DNA from 2 places in the Agromyces binzhouensis genome. Region 2 is predicted to be linked to the other one. Evidence: predicted binding sites of a transcription regulator. Region 2 holds the regulator's gene; the other holds the start of a gene.
The links. Region 2 encodes HspR, which represses chaperone genes until heat shock. Its sites were predicted from a motif close to AAGTTGAGTCNNNNNGACTCAACTT; they were not measured.

Region 1 (8,043 bases), on a different contig from region 2:
TACTGCTCGCGACCGCCCGTGACCGAGTTGGTGAGCCATCCGCCGTTGCGGCCGGAGGCGCCGAAGCCCGCGAACCGCTGCTCGAGCACCGCGATCCGCAGGTCGGGCTGGTCGCGCTTGAGGTAGTACGCGGTCCAGAGGCCGGTGTAGCCGCCGCCGACGATCGCGACGTCGACGTCGAGGTCGCCCGCGAGCGCGGGGCGCTCGGCCGGCACGCCGACCTGCTGCATCCAGAACGAGACCCCGCCATTGGTGACTCCGTCGCCCGCCACACGTCCTCCATCTTTTTTCAAACAGTGTTTCACAACACCTGCAGCGACGTTAGTGTGGTGCCCGTCGGAATGTCAACGAGCGGATGCCGCGGCATCCGCCCCGCCGGAAGGGAGCCGCCGTTGCCGGCCGAAGTCGACACCGCCGAACGCCTGGCCGACATCGCGCGCGCCACGGTCGCCGTCGCCCAGGAGCGCGGCACGCACGCGGTCACCCTGCGCGCGGTCGCCGAGCGACTCGGCCGCTCCACCGCGTTCATCACGCACTTCGTGCCGAGCCGCGCCGAGCTCATGGCGAACGCCCTCGAACTCGCCCGAGCCCGCTGGGACGACGAGCGCCGCGACGAGCTCGGCGGCCTCGTCGGCGTCGAGCGACTCGCCGCCCTCACGCGTTGGATGTGCACCTCCTCCCCCGAGGAATCCGTGTTCCGCAGCCTCTGGATCGAGGTCATCGCCGACGTGCGCGCCGGCCACGACCGCGCCTACGACCTGCTCCGCACGGTGACGGATGCCACCTACGAGAGCTTCCTCGACGGCGCACGCGCCGCCGACCGCGAGGAGGCCGCACGGATCGCCGACATCCTCTACCTCTACTGCCGCGGCTACGAGGTGAAGTCGGTCGAGGATCCGGAGGGCTGGCCCGACGACCGCGTGCAGCACTCGCTCGAGCTGCTGCTGCAGGCGCTCGTCTTCGACCGGGCGGATGCCGCGGCATCCGCCTGACGCCGTCGGCGCCCACCCGCGACATCGCGTCCGGCGGCGGGTGGGACCAGCCGTGCTCTGCTTGGCGCAGCCCCGAAGGGAAGGCCGCCTGAAACCCGGTACTCCCGCTCTTGTCTCACGGCTCGGCCGGACGCGGGCCACACGCTACTCGCGGTGGCGGCCGCGCCACCCGGGCCGAAGGTCCCGGGGCCCGTCAGTCCACGCCGAGCGCGCGACGCGCGTGGCGGTACTTCTCGGCGAGGCGCGCCTGCTTGGCGAAGTCGAGGCGGCGCAGCCGCCAGGGCGCGGTGTTGTCGTCGATGTCGGCGAGCTTGACGCGCAGCGCGACCGGATGGCGCCGGATGCGCGCGTAGTACTCGTCGGGCGTGATCTCGGGCCGGCGCGTGAGGAGCTCGACGACGCCGACGACCTCGAGCAGCACGCCCGCCTCGAACAGCTCGCGCGAGGTGATCGGCGTGTCCTCGAGCACGTCGTGCAACCACGCCGCCGCCGCCGCGATCGGGTCGGTGACCGGATCGAACCGCTCGGCGATACGACCCGGATGGTCGATGTACGGCGTGCCGCTCTTGTCGAGCTGGCCGCGGTGCGCGGCGAACGCGATGCCCTTCGCGAGCGCGACCTGCGCGACGGCGTCGAGCGCGGAGAGCGACCCGTGCGAGCGCGGCGCGGCCGGGTGCGGCGCGGCCGGCTCGTGGGCTGGGGCGTCGGCGTCGGCGTCGGCGTCGGCAACGGCGTCGGCAAAGGATGCCTCGGCAGGCACGGCATCGGGCCGTGCCGTGGTCGCGGGGCTGGGCGCGAGCGCCCGGTCGGATGCCGCCGGGTCGTGGACGGCGGCCGGGTGGACTCCGTCGGCGGCGCCGGCCTCGGCCGTAGCGGTGCGGCCATCGACGACGGCGTCGGTTTCGACAGCGGCGTCGGGTGCGGCAGCGTATTCGGCCTCGGCTTCGGCCGGCGACTCTTCTCGGGCCGGCGGCTCGGCTTCGGCGTGCGGCTCGGCCTCGGAGGGCAACTTGGCTTCGGCCGGCGATCCGGCTTCGGCGGGCGACTCGGCTTCGGCGGGCAACTCGGCCCCGGCCGGCGACTCGGTTCGGGCCAGCGACTCGGCTCCGACGCGTAATCCGGCTCCGACCGGCGATCCGGCGTCGGCGGGCGACTCGGCTCCGGCCGGTGACTCGGCTTCGTCCCCCGCGTCTGCGTCGCGGTCCGCAGGGGCACCCGCGGCGGCATCCGCGTCGTCGGCGGGCACGCCGGCCGACGGCTTCGGCACCACCGGCTCGAACGTCGAGCGCCGCGGCCCCGGCGGCACGTCCGCATCCGCGTCCGCGTCCGCGTCCGCGTCCGACGACTCGACCGCCGCAGCAGACCCAAACGATTCGGAGTGGGCGCGATCCGCTGCGGCCTCGGCCGGCGCGGCGTCGGCGCCCGACCCGAGGGCGTCCGCGGAGCCGCCGGCCGCGGCATCCGTCGTCGCATCGACCGCGCCTGGCGCGGTCACCGGCACGATCGCCAACGGACGCGTCGCCTCGAGCGACGCCTTCTTCGCTGCGGCGACCTCGGCGATCGGGTCGCGACCGTCGAGCGGCCGCACGAAGATGAGCGCACCCTCGAGCTCGCGCAGCTCGTGCTCGCCGATCTCGAGCAGGGATCGCGTTCCGCTCTTGCGTCGCTGCTCGAACGAGAGCTCGTCGACCTCGATGAAGTGCGAGCCGTCGCGCGAACTGAAGTAGCGGCGGCTGGAGCCATCGGTGATCGCGACGATCACGGCCTCGTAGTCGCCGCTGGGCTGCAGCGAACTCAGGAAATACCGGCGCCGGTCGGGATCCGCGTGCTCGTCGGAGTCGAGCACGACCGTCGCGGCGCGGCGGCGCGGACGGCGTCCCGGGCTCGCGCTCGCACGCATGGCCCAGCGATCCCGCTCGAGCACGCCGACCTCGTCGGACGCGCCCCCGTCGCGCGAGCGTCGGCCGCGCTGAGCGTGGCCCGGGCGGTCGCCGGGCGCACCGAAGTCGGGCATGGGCTCGTCATCGGCGGGGGCTCTCAACGGGGTGCTCCGAGGGGATCGGGGGCGTCGTGTCGGCGGAGCGGCGGGGCGCCGCGGGTCGGCGTGGGGTGGCGGTCGGGTGCGCGGGCTCGCGCGTACGCCGATCGTACGGCTTCGACCGATTCTCCGCTGCCCTTCACGCGCGGTTCGGCCGAACTCGACCGGACGGTCACGGGCCGCGGCCGCCCGCGCAGTGCCGGGCGGCCCGGGCGGCGTCACGAACCCGGCCGGACACACGGCGGCGGGGCGGATGCCGCGCATCCGCCCCGCCGTGCCGGTCGGCCCGACGACCCCTCGCGGGGCGCGCCGGGTCAGCTGCCGCTGGAGGTCACCTCGGGCGTGACGACGTCGTCGGCCGCGGAGCGCACCTCGACCTTGCGCGGCTTCGCGCGCTCGGACACCGGGATGATCACGCTCAGCACGCCGTTGTCGTAGTGGGCGCTGATGCCGGTGGTGTCGATGCCCTCGCCGAGGGTGAGCTGGCGCAGGAACGACCCGCTCGGCCGCTCGTGCACGAGCCACCGCACGTTCTCGTCGTTGCGCAGCGTGCGCTCGGCGCGGATGGTCATCAGCTGGCCGTCGACGTCGATGTCGATCGAACCGGGGTCGACCCCGGGCAGGTCGGCGGACAGGACGTAGTGGTCACCGTCGCGGTGCAGGTCGATCGGCATCATCCGCGGGCCTCGGCTCGAGTCGATCATGCTCGCCGCGAGACGGTCGAGGTCGCGGAACGGGTCCCAGCTCATTGCCATGAGCGTCTCCTCTCGTGAGATCTGGAGTTGAGTCCCCTCGACTCAACTTGATCCGAGATTAGCACTCTCGACGTGAGAGTGCTAAGACTTTGGGCCCGCCGTTCGCGGAGGGCGATCACGCCGGCCGGGGGGCCGCGCGGGCGCGCGCGCGGCCCTCCCGGGCCCCGGCCGGTGTCGCGGCGGACGCGCGGGCTCGGGTATCCGCATTCGCAGGATGAGCCGCACTACGGGACCTCTTGCGAGGCCGTGACGCGGCTCATCCTGTTTTCGCGTCCCACACTCGTCTCAATACGCGCAGATCGCTCGAAGGCTTCACTCGGCGCAGGCTCGGGCAGCCGCGTTCGCAGGATGAGCCGAACCATGTGCCCTCGCTCGACCCCGTGACGCAGCTCATCCTGCGTTCGCGTCCCACACCCGTCTCAATTCCCGCGCTCGCGCGCAGTTTCCACTCGGCGCGCGGGGCTCGCCCCCTGAATTCGCAGGATGAGCCGGCCTATGGGTCCCCGTTCGGAGCCCGAGACGCGGCTCATCCTGCGTTCACCGGCAGGACCGACGCGCCCGGGCGCGAGGTACGGCCGATGCCGAGAAACCGTCAGGCGGCGGCGCCGCCGAGCGTGGCCCAATCCTCGGAGCCCGCGACGCGCAGGACCTCGTCGATCGCGTTCGTGGTCGAGGCCGTGCGGAACTCCGGCGAGACATCCATCGTCTGCGCGTTCACGAAGGTCACGTCGGTGATGCCGACGAATGCGAAGATCGCACGCAGGTACGGCTCCTGGAAGTCGAAGGCATGCAGCGGGCTCGCCTCGGAGTAGTCGCCGCCCCGCGACGTGACGACGACCATCTTCTTGCCGTGCACGAGGGGGAGCGCGCGGCCGAGTTCGTCGTAGCGGAACATGTATCCCGGCTGCACGATGCAGTCGATGTAGTACTTGAGCGCGTAGGGGATGCTGAGGTTCCACATCGGCGTGGAGATCACGTAGGCGTCGGCGTGCGTGAACCGGTCGATCTCGCGCTCGATCTGCTTCCAGGATTCGGCGTGGCTCTTGTCGATGGGCTGGCCGACCATCAGCGTGTACTTCGCCTCGATGTTGTCGCCCGCGATGGCGGGCAGGTCGGCCTGGAACAGCTCGACCTCCTCGACCTCCAGGTCGGCGATCCGCTCGCCGAGCGCGTCGAGGAGCGCGTTCGAGACCCGGAGCGTGTTGGATGCCTGGCTGCGCGGGCTGGCGATGATGTGGAGCAGCTTCATGACGTGCCTCTTCCGATGGGTCCTGCACGGGCGTTGGGGGCTTTGCTCACCGCGCTCGGGCCTCAGCGGTGACGTCACCGTATCGCCGCAGTGTTTCCGGCGTGTCTCGATCAGGTACCTTCTGATCGGCGCGATCCGGACGCCGCTCTCCGTCGCGTGACGCGGCGTCGGCGCGGCCGTCGCCTTCGGGCAGGGCGGATGGTGCGTTCGCACCGCGCGGGTCGGGGTCGCGCTCGACCCGACCCGACCGACCCGGCCGAATACGCAGGATGAGGCGGATCATGGGCGTACATGAGGCGCCGCAGCGCGTCTCGTCCTGCATTCGCACGGAACGGCGCTCGGCGCTCGGCGCTCACCGCACGCCACGCCCCCCATCCAAGTGCGACTTGTGCGTTCGAGTACGGAACCAACCCGCACTCCAACGCAGAAACCGCACTCCGGTGAGACCAGGTGACAGAGGTGACAGGTGACGGATGACGCCGCGGCGCCCGCGGCGCGTCAGAAGAGGCGGCGCTGCGCGACGACCTCGGCGCCCTCGAGTTCGAGCAACCGACGCTTGCGCTCGAGCCCGCCGGCGTAGCCGGTGAGCGACCCGTCGGCGCCGACCACGCGGTGGCACGGCACGATGATGCTGATCGGGTTCCGCCCGACGGCCCCGCCCACGCGCCTTGCGAGGTTCCGGCCGCCGAGCCGGTCGGCGAGCTCGCCGTACGCCACGGTCTCGCCGAACGGGACCTCGCGCAGCATCCCCCACACCGCATGCTGGAACTCGTCGCCGGTCGGCGCGAGCGGCAGGTCGAAGCGGATGCGTCGCCCCGCGAGGTACTCGTCGAGCTCGACGCCGAGCCGGCGGAACAGCGGATCGTCGGCGGCATCGACGACGATGCCGAGCGACTCCGGGGCGGGCGGATGCCAGTGGCCCGGGAAGTACAGCCCCGCGAGCCCGCCGTCGTCGGCGACCACGAGCAGGTCGCCGATCCCGGTCGTGAGCGTGGCGTGGCGGCGGGGCATGCGTCGATTCTCGCGCGTCGCGCGGCGCGCGAGGCGGAGTTCGGTGGCGGGAATCGGACGTGGCGGTCGCATCGCGCGTACGGGGATGCCGGCTTGCGCTGCGCCTCGCCTCGCCGAGTTCGCAGGATGACGCCGCTCATGGGCGCCGCCGACGACGGATGACACGGCTGGTCCTGCATACTCGGCCGACCGATGCGCCGGGCTCGCGTCGCGCGGTCGATGCCACCAGCGGGTTCGCAGGATGAGCCGCCTCACGCACCTCTTGCGAGGCGGATGACGCGGCTCATCCTGCATACCCGCCGCCGCGAGGCCGTCAGCCCCTCGCTCGCGGGCCGTCGGCGCGGGAACCCCGAGCGGATGCCGCGGCATCCGCCCGCGCCCCGATCGGCGTGTGGTCGGCAGACCGCAGCCACTCGTCGAACGTGATCGCCGCGTGGTCGGCGTCGGCGCCGCCGCGCAGCGCGCCCGACGCCGACGCACGCCCGTACGGCCCGGGCAGCGGGAACTCGAGCACGGGCCGCCGGACGCCGTCGTGCGCGAACATGCGCCGCACCATCTCGGCGAGCCGTTCCTCGCGCGGACCGGCCAGGTCGCGGGCCCGTCCGATCGCCCCGGCCTCGGCGACCTCGACGAGTCGCACGCCGACCTCGCGCGCCGAGACCGGCCGGTAGCGCCCGACGGGGATCGGCGTGAGCATCCGTCCGAGCGACAGCCGCGCCGTCATCTGCTCGGCGAACTCGTGGAACTGCGTCGCCCGCAGGATCGTGTGCGGCACGTCGGCGGCCGCGACGAGCCGCTCCTGCGCGTGCTTGCCCGCGAAGTAGGCGGCGTCGGCGCCGTCGATGCCGACGATCGACAGTGCGACGTGGTGGCCGACCCCGGCGTCGCGCTCGGCGCGCAGCAGGTTCTGCGTGACGGCGGTGAAGAACTCGCGCGCCCGGCTCGCCGAGGTGGTTCCCACGCTCGTGACGTCGATCACGGCGTCCACCCCGTCGAGGGCGGCCGCGAGCGACGAGCCGGCAGGCCCGGTGCCCCGCTCGAGGTCGTGCCCGGTCCGGCGGGTCAGGGACAGGATGTCGTGCCCGCGCGCCTCCGCGGCGGCGACGACGTGACGTCCGACGACGCCGGTCGCTCCGGCGATCGCGATCCTCATCGCGTCACCTCCGTCGTGCGGGCGGGTTGGGCCGGCACGGATGGCGGGGCGCCCACGTCGGCGGGATCCGACGTCCGGGCGTGCGGCGCCCCCGACGTACCGTCCGCCGCCCCCGGGGTCGCGACATCCAGTGCCGCCGCGCCATCCGCGCCCGTCGCGCCATCCGTCGACGCCGCGGCATCCGCTCGCCCTCGATCGCGCCCCGGGATCAGCAGCACGACGCCGAGCGCGAGCGCGATGGTGAGCGAGGTGATGGCGGCGATGTCGTCCGCGGCGTCCTGGTGGCCGAGGTGCGTGACGTGGTGGCCGAGGTGCAGCGCGCCGAAGACCGTCCAGGCGAGGCCGAGCGCGCGGAACAGCGCGGGGGTCCGCCAGACGAGTCCGGCGACGCTCGCGACGCCGAGCCCGAGGTAGAGGGCTCCGACGTCGCGGATCAGGTGCTCGTTGAAGGGCCCGTCGGTCGAGATCCAGGTGCCGAGCACGCCGGGGAAGGAGTCGTAGAAGGAGCGGGGCGCGAAGCACGCCCAGCCGCCGACGAGGAACGCGATGGCCGCCGATGCTGCGAGCGCGGCCGTGTGGATTCTGCTCATGCCAACCTGACGAAACGGCGGCGCGATGTGTGAGGCGCCTCACGATTCCGGGCGCGGTGTCGTCATGCTGGTGAAGGGAAGGGGAACGACGATGACGGATGACCCGGGGCGGACCGCCGGCCACGGCACCGATGACCGCGCCCGCGACGACCGCGCCCGCGACGACCTCGCCGACGTGGTCGACGAGCGCCGACGCCTGCTCGCGCTCGCGTACCGCATGCTCGGCACGACCGGCGATGCCGAGGACGCCGTGCA
Region 2 (8,043 bases):
CCCGACCTCGACCTGCTCCGCGAGGTCCGGCTCGAGCTCGACGACATCGTCGAGGCGCCGAAGCGCCTGGCGCCGCTCATCGACCCGAACGTGCACACCTGCGGCACGGTCGAGCCGCACGGCTTCGCCGAGCTCCGCCAGCCCGAGGACGGCTTCTTCCTCGTCGGCATGAAGAGCTACGGGCGCGCCCCGACGTTCCTGCTCGCGACCGGCTACGAGCAGGTGCGCTCGATCTCCGCCTGGCTCGCGGGCGACGCCGCCGGAGCCGCGAAGGTGCAGCTCGAGCTGCCCGCGACCGGCGTCTGCTCGACCAGCCTCGACGGATCGAACGGCTGCTGCTGAGTCCGGGGGCGGGCCGAGACGTCCGCTCGATTGCATAGACTGTCGTCTATGCACAAGGGTGGGGCGGATGCCGCGGCCGGCGGCCTGGCGCTGATCGCCGACCCCACCCGGGCGCGGATGCTCTCGCTCATCATCGCGAGCCCCGACGGCCGCGCGACCGTGACGGAGCTCGCCGACGAGCTCGGCCTCCGGCAGCCGACCGTGTCGCACCACGCGAAGGCGCTGCTCGACGACGGGGTGCTCGTACGCCGGCCCGACGGGCGCCGTGCCTGGTACTCGGTCGCACCCGATCACCTCGATCGCGTGACCGAACTGCTCGACATGCCCACGGCCGACTCGCGCCCCGACGACGAGGCCGCGATCGAGCGCGTCGTCGACGACCTCGCGACGCGGTTCGCGGGCACGTTCGGCCGCGAGACGGTCGAGCGGTACGTCCGCGAGAGCCGCGACCTCCTCGCCGAGCGGACGGGCGTCTCGAAGCGGTTCACGTCGCGCGCCGCGGAGTTCGCCGCCGAACGGCTCGCCGCCCTCGCAGCGCAGTCGCCGGAGTCGGGCGGGACCGCGCCCGAGGTGCTCTTCGTGTGCGTGCAGAACGCCGGCCGCTCGCAGATGGCCGCGGCCATCCTGCGGCACCTCGCGGGCGACCGGGTGCACGTGCGCACGGCCGGGTCGGAGCCCGCCGACGCCGTGTCGGCCGCCGTCGTCGGCGTGCTCGACGAGATCGGCGTGCCCGTCGGCGGCGCCTACCCGAAGCCGCTCACCGACGAGGTCGTCCGCGCGGCCGACGTGGTGATCACCATGGGGTGCGGCGACGCGTGCCCCGTCTACCCGGGCAAGCGCTACGAGGACTGGGAGCTCGACGACCCGGTCGGCCGGCCGCTCGGCGACGTCCGCGGCATCCGCGACGACATCGATCGGCGGGTGCGCGAGCTCATCGCGAGCCTGGCCTGAGTGCGCGCTCGACAATGCATAGATCTCCATCTATGCTTTAGGGAGTTCGAGCGAAGCGAGGTCCCGATGTCCGACAAGCCCACCGTCCTGTTCGTCTGCGTGCACAACGCCGGACGGTCCCAGATGGCCGCAGGCTACCTGCGGGAGCTCGGCGGCGACCGCGTCGAGGTGCTTTCGGCCGGCTCGGCGCCGAAGGACCGGATCAACCCGGTCGCCGTCCAGGCGATGGCCGAAGAGGGCATCGACATCGCCGGCAACACGCCGAAGGTGCTCACCACCGAGGCCGTGCGCGAATCCGACGTCGTGATCACCATGGGCTGCGGCGACGCGTGCCCGATCTTCCCCGGCAAGCGCTACGAGGACTGGGAGCTCGACGACCCGGCCGGCCAGGGCATCGACGCCGTCCGCCCCATCCGCGACGAGATCCGCCGCCGCATCGAGGAACTGCTCGGCGAGATCCTTTCCGAAGCCGCACGCGCATGAGCACGCGCGGGGGGCAGCTCACCCTCGACGACCCGCAGTCGGTCCTGCACCGCAGCGCCGAGCGGCTCGCCTCCCACTACGACGGCATCGTGAACGCCGAGACCGTGGAGCGGACCGTGTTCGAGTCCTACACCGCGCTCGCGCGCACCGCGAAGGTCTCGGTGCACCTGCCGAGCCTCGCCACCCGGTTCGCGAACGAACGCCTCACCGCGCTCGCGCAGGCGAAGGGCGCCATCCCCAAGCCCGTGCCCGAGGTGCTCTACGTGTGCGTGCAGAACTCCGGCCGCTCCCAAATGGCGGCCGCGCTCACGCGCGAGCTCGGCGCGGGCCGCGTGCACGTCCGCTCGGCCGGGTCGGAGCCGGGCGCCGGCATCCTCCCGTCCGTCGTCGCGGTCATGGCCGAGCAGGGCATCGACCTCGGCGAGGAGTTCCCGAAGCCGCTCACCGACGACGTCGTGCGCGCGGCCGACGCCGTCATCACGATGGGGTGCGGCGACGCCTGCCCCGTCTACCCCGGCAAGCGATACCTCGACTGGCGCCTCGACGACCCCGCGGAACTCGACCAGGACGGCGTCCGACGCGTGCGCGACGAGATCCGCGCGCGCGTCGAACGGCTGCTCGGCGAGATCGCGCCGGTGCCGGCCGCTCGCGACTGATCGTCAGGCCGTCGGCGGCCGCTCGGAGGACCCGGACTCCGTCGCCGTCGCAGCGTCCGCACTCGGCGACGCCGGCTTCGGCACGATCCGGAACTCGGGCGCCCTCGAGACGAGCAGCCATGCGGGCAGGATGACCACGCAGAGCCACGGCAGGAGCGCCAGGTCGCCCGCGACGGCGGCGGCGACGAAGAGCGCGAGCCATCCGTCCCTGGCGACCACCAGCAGGATGCCGATCAGCGCGCTCGCCACGCACAACGCGATCGGCAGGGACGGGACCAGGGTGTGCGCGAGGATGCCGAGCGCGGCGCCGATGAAGGCCGCCGGGAACACCCGGCCGCCGCGGAACGCGGCGCTCGCCGCCACGATGAGCGCGACCAGCTTCACCAGGACGATCACGACGAGCTCGCCGGCGTCGTAGGCGTCGGGATCCTCGAACAGCTCGGCCATCTGGTCGAGGCCCTTGAACAGGGTGATCGGGCCGCCGATGAGGCCGAGCAGCCCGAGCACCAGGCCGCCCGCGGTCGCGATGAGCAGCGGCTGCCGGAGGGCATGGAAGAGCCGGTGCACGACGGGGAAGGCGTACGCGCCCACGAGCCCCAGCACGGCCGCGACGCACGCGATCACGATGCCGGCGAGGAGGAGCATCGGCGTCGTGGGTGCCGTCGGCAGCGTGAACTGGAGCGGCGGTGCGCCCAGGACGTGCATCGTTCCCGCGGCGGCGGCCGCGGCGGCGAGCGGCAGGAAGAGCTTGTCCCACAGGGCGCCGCCGCCGCGCACCGCGGCGAGCGTACCCGTGAAGAGCAGCGCCGCGGCGACCGGCGAGCCGAACAGCGCGCCGATCGTGCCGGCCGCGGCCATCAGCATCCCGAGTCGGGCGCCGACGCGCGGCATCATCCGTCCGAGCAGCGCGACGGTCAGGGCCACGTTGATGGCGATGATCGGGTTCTCGGGGCCGAGGCTCACCCCGCCCGCGAGCGCGAGCCCGGTGACGATGACGAGCCCGGGCAGCGTGCGGAGCTTCAGCGGCTCAGAGACGAGTTCGGTCGTGGCGGAGTCCGGTCCGCCGTGGCCCGGCAGGAACTGGAGCCCGAGGCCCACCGCGAACCCGGTCGCGGTGAGCACCACGACGATCCACCAGCCGTCGGGATCGACGCCCAGCGCGTCGGGCAGGGTCGTCCAGAGCACGCCCTGCAGCGCGCCGGCCGCGACCTCGAGCGCACGCAGCACCAGCGCACAGAGCGCGCCGATGACGAGCGCCGGGATGAGGAGCAGCAGGAGCTGTTGCGGGGTGGGCGGTGGAAGCGGCGCCACGTCAGAGTCATCCGTCATCGTCGCCTCCCCCGAAACGCACGCGCGCCCGTGCCGCCCGAGCGCTAGGCACAGCCTCGCACAGGCGCCCGCTCGGTGGCGAGCATCAGCCGGGGGGAGGGAGCCGGGAGCTCAGTCGCGCTCGAGGGGGCGCCAGACGACGACGGCGTTCTCGCGGCGCACGCGCGTGCCCGAGCGCAGCGTGACGACCTCCCCCTCGGAGCCCGCCGCGAACACGCGGCGCCCCGGACGGTTCAGCATCTCGTCGGCGAGCGCCCGCTCGAGCTCGCGCACTCGCTGGCGCAGCTCGTTCACCTCGTTCTCGAGCCCGAGCACCCGGCGGATGCCCTCGAGGCTCACGCCCTCGCTCGAGAGCTGCTGGATCTCGCGCAACTGCGCGACGTCGCGCATCGAGTAGCGGCGGGACTTGCCCGCGGTGCGCTTGGGCGAGACCAGCCCCATGCGGTCGTACTGGCGGAGCGTCTGCGGGTGCATGCCCGCCAGCTCGGCCGCGACCGAGATGACGAACAGCGGGCTCTCGCCGTCGACCTGCATCAGGCGCTCCGGGCCTTCGCGAGCAGGTCGTCGCGGGGGTTCTCGTCGGGGAGCTGCGCCGCGAACTCGCGCAGCTTCTCCTCGGCGTCCTTCGACAGGTGCGCCGGCACCGCGACCTGCACGATCGCGAGCAGGTCTCCGGTGCCCTTCTTCGTCTCGACCCCGCGGCCCTTCACGCGGAGCACGCGCCCGCTGGGCGTGCCGGGAGCGACGCGCAGCTTGACCGGTTCGCCGCCGAGGGTCGGAACCTGGATGGTCGCGCCCAGCGCGGCCTCGGCGTACGTCACCGGCACCGTGACGCGCAGGTTCAGGCCGTCGCGCTCGAACACCGGGTGCTTGCGCACCTTCACGGTGAGCACGATGTCACCGGCCTCGCCGCCGTCGGGCGACGGATGGCCCTTGCCGCGGAGCCGGATCTTCTGTCCGTCCGCGACGCCGGCGGGCACGTTGACGCTGATCTCCCGCCCCTCAGCGGTCTGCAGCGTGATCCGATCGCCCTTGGTCGCCGTGACGAAGTCGAGCGTGGTCGACGCGGCCACGTCGCGACCCTTGGTCGGGCCGCCGTAGCCCCGGTAGCCGCCGGTGGGCTGGCCGAACCGCCCACCGCCGAACAGTCCGCCGAGCAGGTCGTCGTAGTCGCCGCCTCCGCCGCCCTGGCGGAAGGTGTAGCGCGTCCCTCCGGCCCCCTGCTGACCGAACATGCCACCGAAGACGTCCTCGAAGCCTCCTGCACCGGCCCCGCCCGGCGCGGTGAAGCGCGCGCCGCCGCCCATCGCGCGGACCGCGTCGTACTCCTTGCGCTCCTCGGGATCGGAGAGCACGGAGTTCGCCTCGCTGATCTCCTTGAACTTCGCCTCGGCCGCGGCATCCCCCGGGTTCTGGTCGGGGTGGTACTTGCGCGCGAGCTTGCGGTACGCCTTCTTGATGTCGGCGTCGCTCGCGTCCTTCGAGACGCCGAGCGTGGCGTAGAAGTCCTTGTCGAACCAATCCTGGCTGGCCATCGGCGCCTCCTTCCTGCTGAATCTACTGGGAACCGTGGAGGGCCGGCCCGCGGCATCCGCTGGTGAACACGGATGCCGCGAACCGGCCCGGGAGGGTCACGCGGGGGTCTTGACGACGACCTTCGCGGCGCGCAGCAGCGTGCCGCCGAGCAGGTACCCGGTCTCGACGACGTCGGCGACCGTGTCGACCTCGACCTCGTCGGAGTGCTGCTGGAAGATCGCCTCGTGACGCTGCGGGTCGAACGGCTCGCCGACCTCGCCGAACTTCGCGAGGCCCAGCTTCTCGACCGACGCGCGCAGCTTCGCCGCGATCGTCACGAACGGGGTGTCCCCCTCGAGGTCGCCGTGCTTCTCGGCCCGGTCCAGGTCGTCGAGCACCGGCAGGAGCACCGCGACCGTCGCGCCGATCGCGCGCTCGCGCTCGACCTCGCGGTTCGCCTCGGTGCGCTTGCGGTAGTTCGCGTACTCGGCGGTGACCCGCTTGAGGTCGGCGAGGTGCTCCGCCGACGGGTCCTCGACCTCGGCCTGCGCCGCATTGAGGATGTCGTCGACCGTCAGCTCCTCGTCGCCCTCGGCGACCGTGTCGGCGTCGGCGGCGTCGGCGGCCCCCGCATCGGGGGCCTCCGCGTCGGCGGCCTCCGGGGAGGCGGATGCCGCGGCATCCGCCCCCTCGGCCTGCGGCTGGCGAACCTCACCCGTCTCGGGGTCGATCCGTCGCTTGTCGCGGATGATCGGCTCGTCGTGGTTCTGGTTCTCGTCCGTCATGGCTACTTCTTCTCGTCCTCGTCATCGATGACCTCGGCGTCGACGACGTCCTCGTCGGAGGACTCGGCACCCTCGGCGCCCGACGCGGTCGCGTCCTCGCCGGGGTTCGCGCCGGCGGCGGAGGCATCCGCCTGCTGGCCCTGTGCGTAGATCGCCTCGCCGAGCTTGCCCTGCGACTGCGAGAGCTTCTCGAACGCCGACTTCACCGCGTCGTCGTCGTCGCCCGCGAGGGCCGACTTCAGCGCGTCGACGTCGCCCTGCACCTCGGACTTCACGTCGGCGGGCAGCTTGTCCTCGTTCTCCTTGATCAGCTTCTCGACCGAGTAGGCGAGCTGCTCGGCCTGGTTGCGCGTCTCGGCGGACTCGCGGCGCTTCTTGTCCTCGGCCGCGTGCTCCTCGGCGTCGCGGACCATGCGCTCGACGTCCTCCTTGGGGAGGGCCGAGCCGCCCGAGATCGTCATCGACTGCTCCTTGCCGGTGCCCTTGTCCTTGGCGGACACGTGCACGATGCCGTTCGCGTCGATGTCGAAGGTGACCTCGATCTGCGGGATGCCGCGGGGCGCCGGGGCGATGCCCGTCAGCTCGAACGTGCCGAGCGGCTTGTTGTCGCGCGTGAACTCGCGCTCGCCCTGGAAGACCTGGATCGCGACCGACGGCTGGTTGTCGTCGGCGGTCGTGAAGGTCTCGCTGCGCTTGGTCGGGATGGCCGTGTTGCGCTCGATCAGCTTGGTCATGATGCCGCCCTTGGTCTCGATGCCGAGGCTCAGGGGGGTGACGTCGATGAGCAGCACGTCCTTGCGCTCGCCCTTGAGGACGCCCGCCTGCAGGGCGGCGCCCACGGCGACGACCTCGTCGGGGTTCACGCCCTTGTTGGGCTCCTTGCCGGTCTCCTTCTTGACGAGCTCGGAGACCGCGGGCATGCGGGTCGAACCGCCGACGAGCACGACGTGCGCGATGTCGGACAGCTTGATGCCGGCCTCGCGGATGACGTCCTCGAACGGCTTCTTGGTGCGGTCGAGCAGGTCGGAGGTCATGTTCTCGAACTGCGCGCGCGTGAGCGTCTCGTCGAGATTGGCCGGACCCGACTCGGTGAGCGAGAGGTAGGGCAGCTGGAGGCTGGTGCTCATCGAGGAGCTGAGCTCCTTCTTGGCCTGCTCCGCGGCCTCCTTGAGGCGCTGCAGGGCGATCTTGTCCTTCGAGACGTCGACGCCCGTGGTGTCCTTGAAGCGCTTGATCAGGTGCTCGACGATGCGCTGGTCCCAGTCGTCGCCGCCGAGGCGGTTGTCGCCGGCGGTCGCGCGGACCTGGATGGTCGAGAAGTCGTCGTCCTTGCCCACCTCGAGGAGCGAGACGTCGAACGTGCCGCCACCGAGGTCGAAGACGAGGATGAGCTCGTCCTCCTTGCCCTTGTCGAGGCCGTAGGCGAGCGCCGCGGCGGTGGGCTCGTTGATGATGCGCAGGACGTTGAGGCCCGCGATCTCGCCGGCCTCCTTCGTGGCCTGGCGCTCGGCGTCGTTGAAGTACGCCGGAACGGTGATGACCGCGTCGGTGACGGTGTCGCCGAGGTACTGCTCGGCGTCGCGCTTGAGCTTCTGGAGGATGCGCGCCGAGATCTCCTGCGGCGTGTACTCCTTGCCGTCGATCGCGGACGACTTCCAGTCGGTGCCCATGTGGCGCTTGACCGACGAGATGGTGCGGTCGACGTTGGTCACGGCCTGGCGCTTGGCGGTCTCGCCGACGAGCACCTCGCCGTCCTTGGTGAATGCGACCACCGAGGGGGTGGTGCGGAAGCCCTCGGCGTTCGCGATGACGACGGGCTCGCCGCCCTCCAGGACGCTGACGACCGAGTTGGTGGTGCCGAGGTCGATTCCGACTGCACGTGACATGTGTGTATCTCCTTCTGCCGAGGGGCTCGCGGAAGTGGCCCCCGGCGATCGGCCCGGCGTTCCCCGCCCGCGGCCGAAGTCAGTGATCGGCGAGAC

Region 1: ACFVHK_RS07155 (Hsp20/alpha crystallin family protein) is a predicted target of HspR. The motif match lies at 3,810-3,834, and genes of this name have one in related genera.

Annotation. Positions count from the first base shown of each region.
Region 1 covers NZ_JBHXVJ010000003.1:279,368-287,410, forward strand. The annotation lists gene ACFVHK_RS07140 (NAD(P)/FAD-dependent oxidoreductase) at 1-230, opposite strand, end outside; gene ACFVHK_RS07145 (TetR family transcriptional regulator) at 393-992, shown strand; gene ACFVHK_RS07150 (hypothetical protein) at 1,186-3,033, opposite strand; gene ACFVHK_RS07155 (Hsp20/alpha crystallin family protein) at 3,345-3,785, opposite strand; gene ACFVHK_RS07160 (FMN-dependent NADH-azoreductase) at 4,378-5,034, opposite strand; gene ACFVHK_RS07165 (methylated-DNA--[protein]-cysteine S-methyltransferase) at 5,533-6,045, opposite strand; gene ACFVHK_RS07170 (SDR family oxidoreductase) at 6,359-7,198, opposite strand; gene ACFVHK_RS07175 (hypothetical protein) at 7,195-7,788, opposite strand; gene sigJ (RNA polymerase sigma factor SigJ) at 7,880-8,043, shown strand, end outside.
Region 2 covers NZ_JBHXVJ010000001.1:242,188-250,230, forward strand. The annotation lists gene ACFVHK_RS01205 (FAD-dependent oxidoreductase) at 1-342, shown strand, start outside; gene ACFVHK_RS01210 (metalloregulator ArsR/SmtB family transcription factor) at 391-1,293, shown strand; gene ACFVHK_RS01215 (arsenate reductase ArsC) at 1,360-1,776, shown strand; gene ACFVHK_RS01220 (arsenate reductase ArsC) at 1,773-2,432, shown strand; gene ACFVHK_RS01225 (ion channel protein) at 2,436-3,761, opposite strand; gene ACFVHK_RS01230 (heat shock protein transcriptional repressor HspR) at 3,873-4,295, opposite strand; gene ACFVHK_RS01235 (DnaJ C-terminal domain-containing protein) at 4,295-5,296, opposite strand; gene ACFVHK_RS01240 (nucleotide exchange factor GrpE) at 5,393-6,061, opposite strand; gene dnaK (molecular chaperone DnaK) at 6,064-7,947, opposite strand.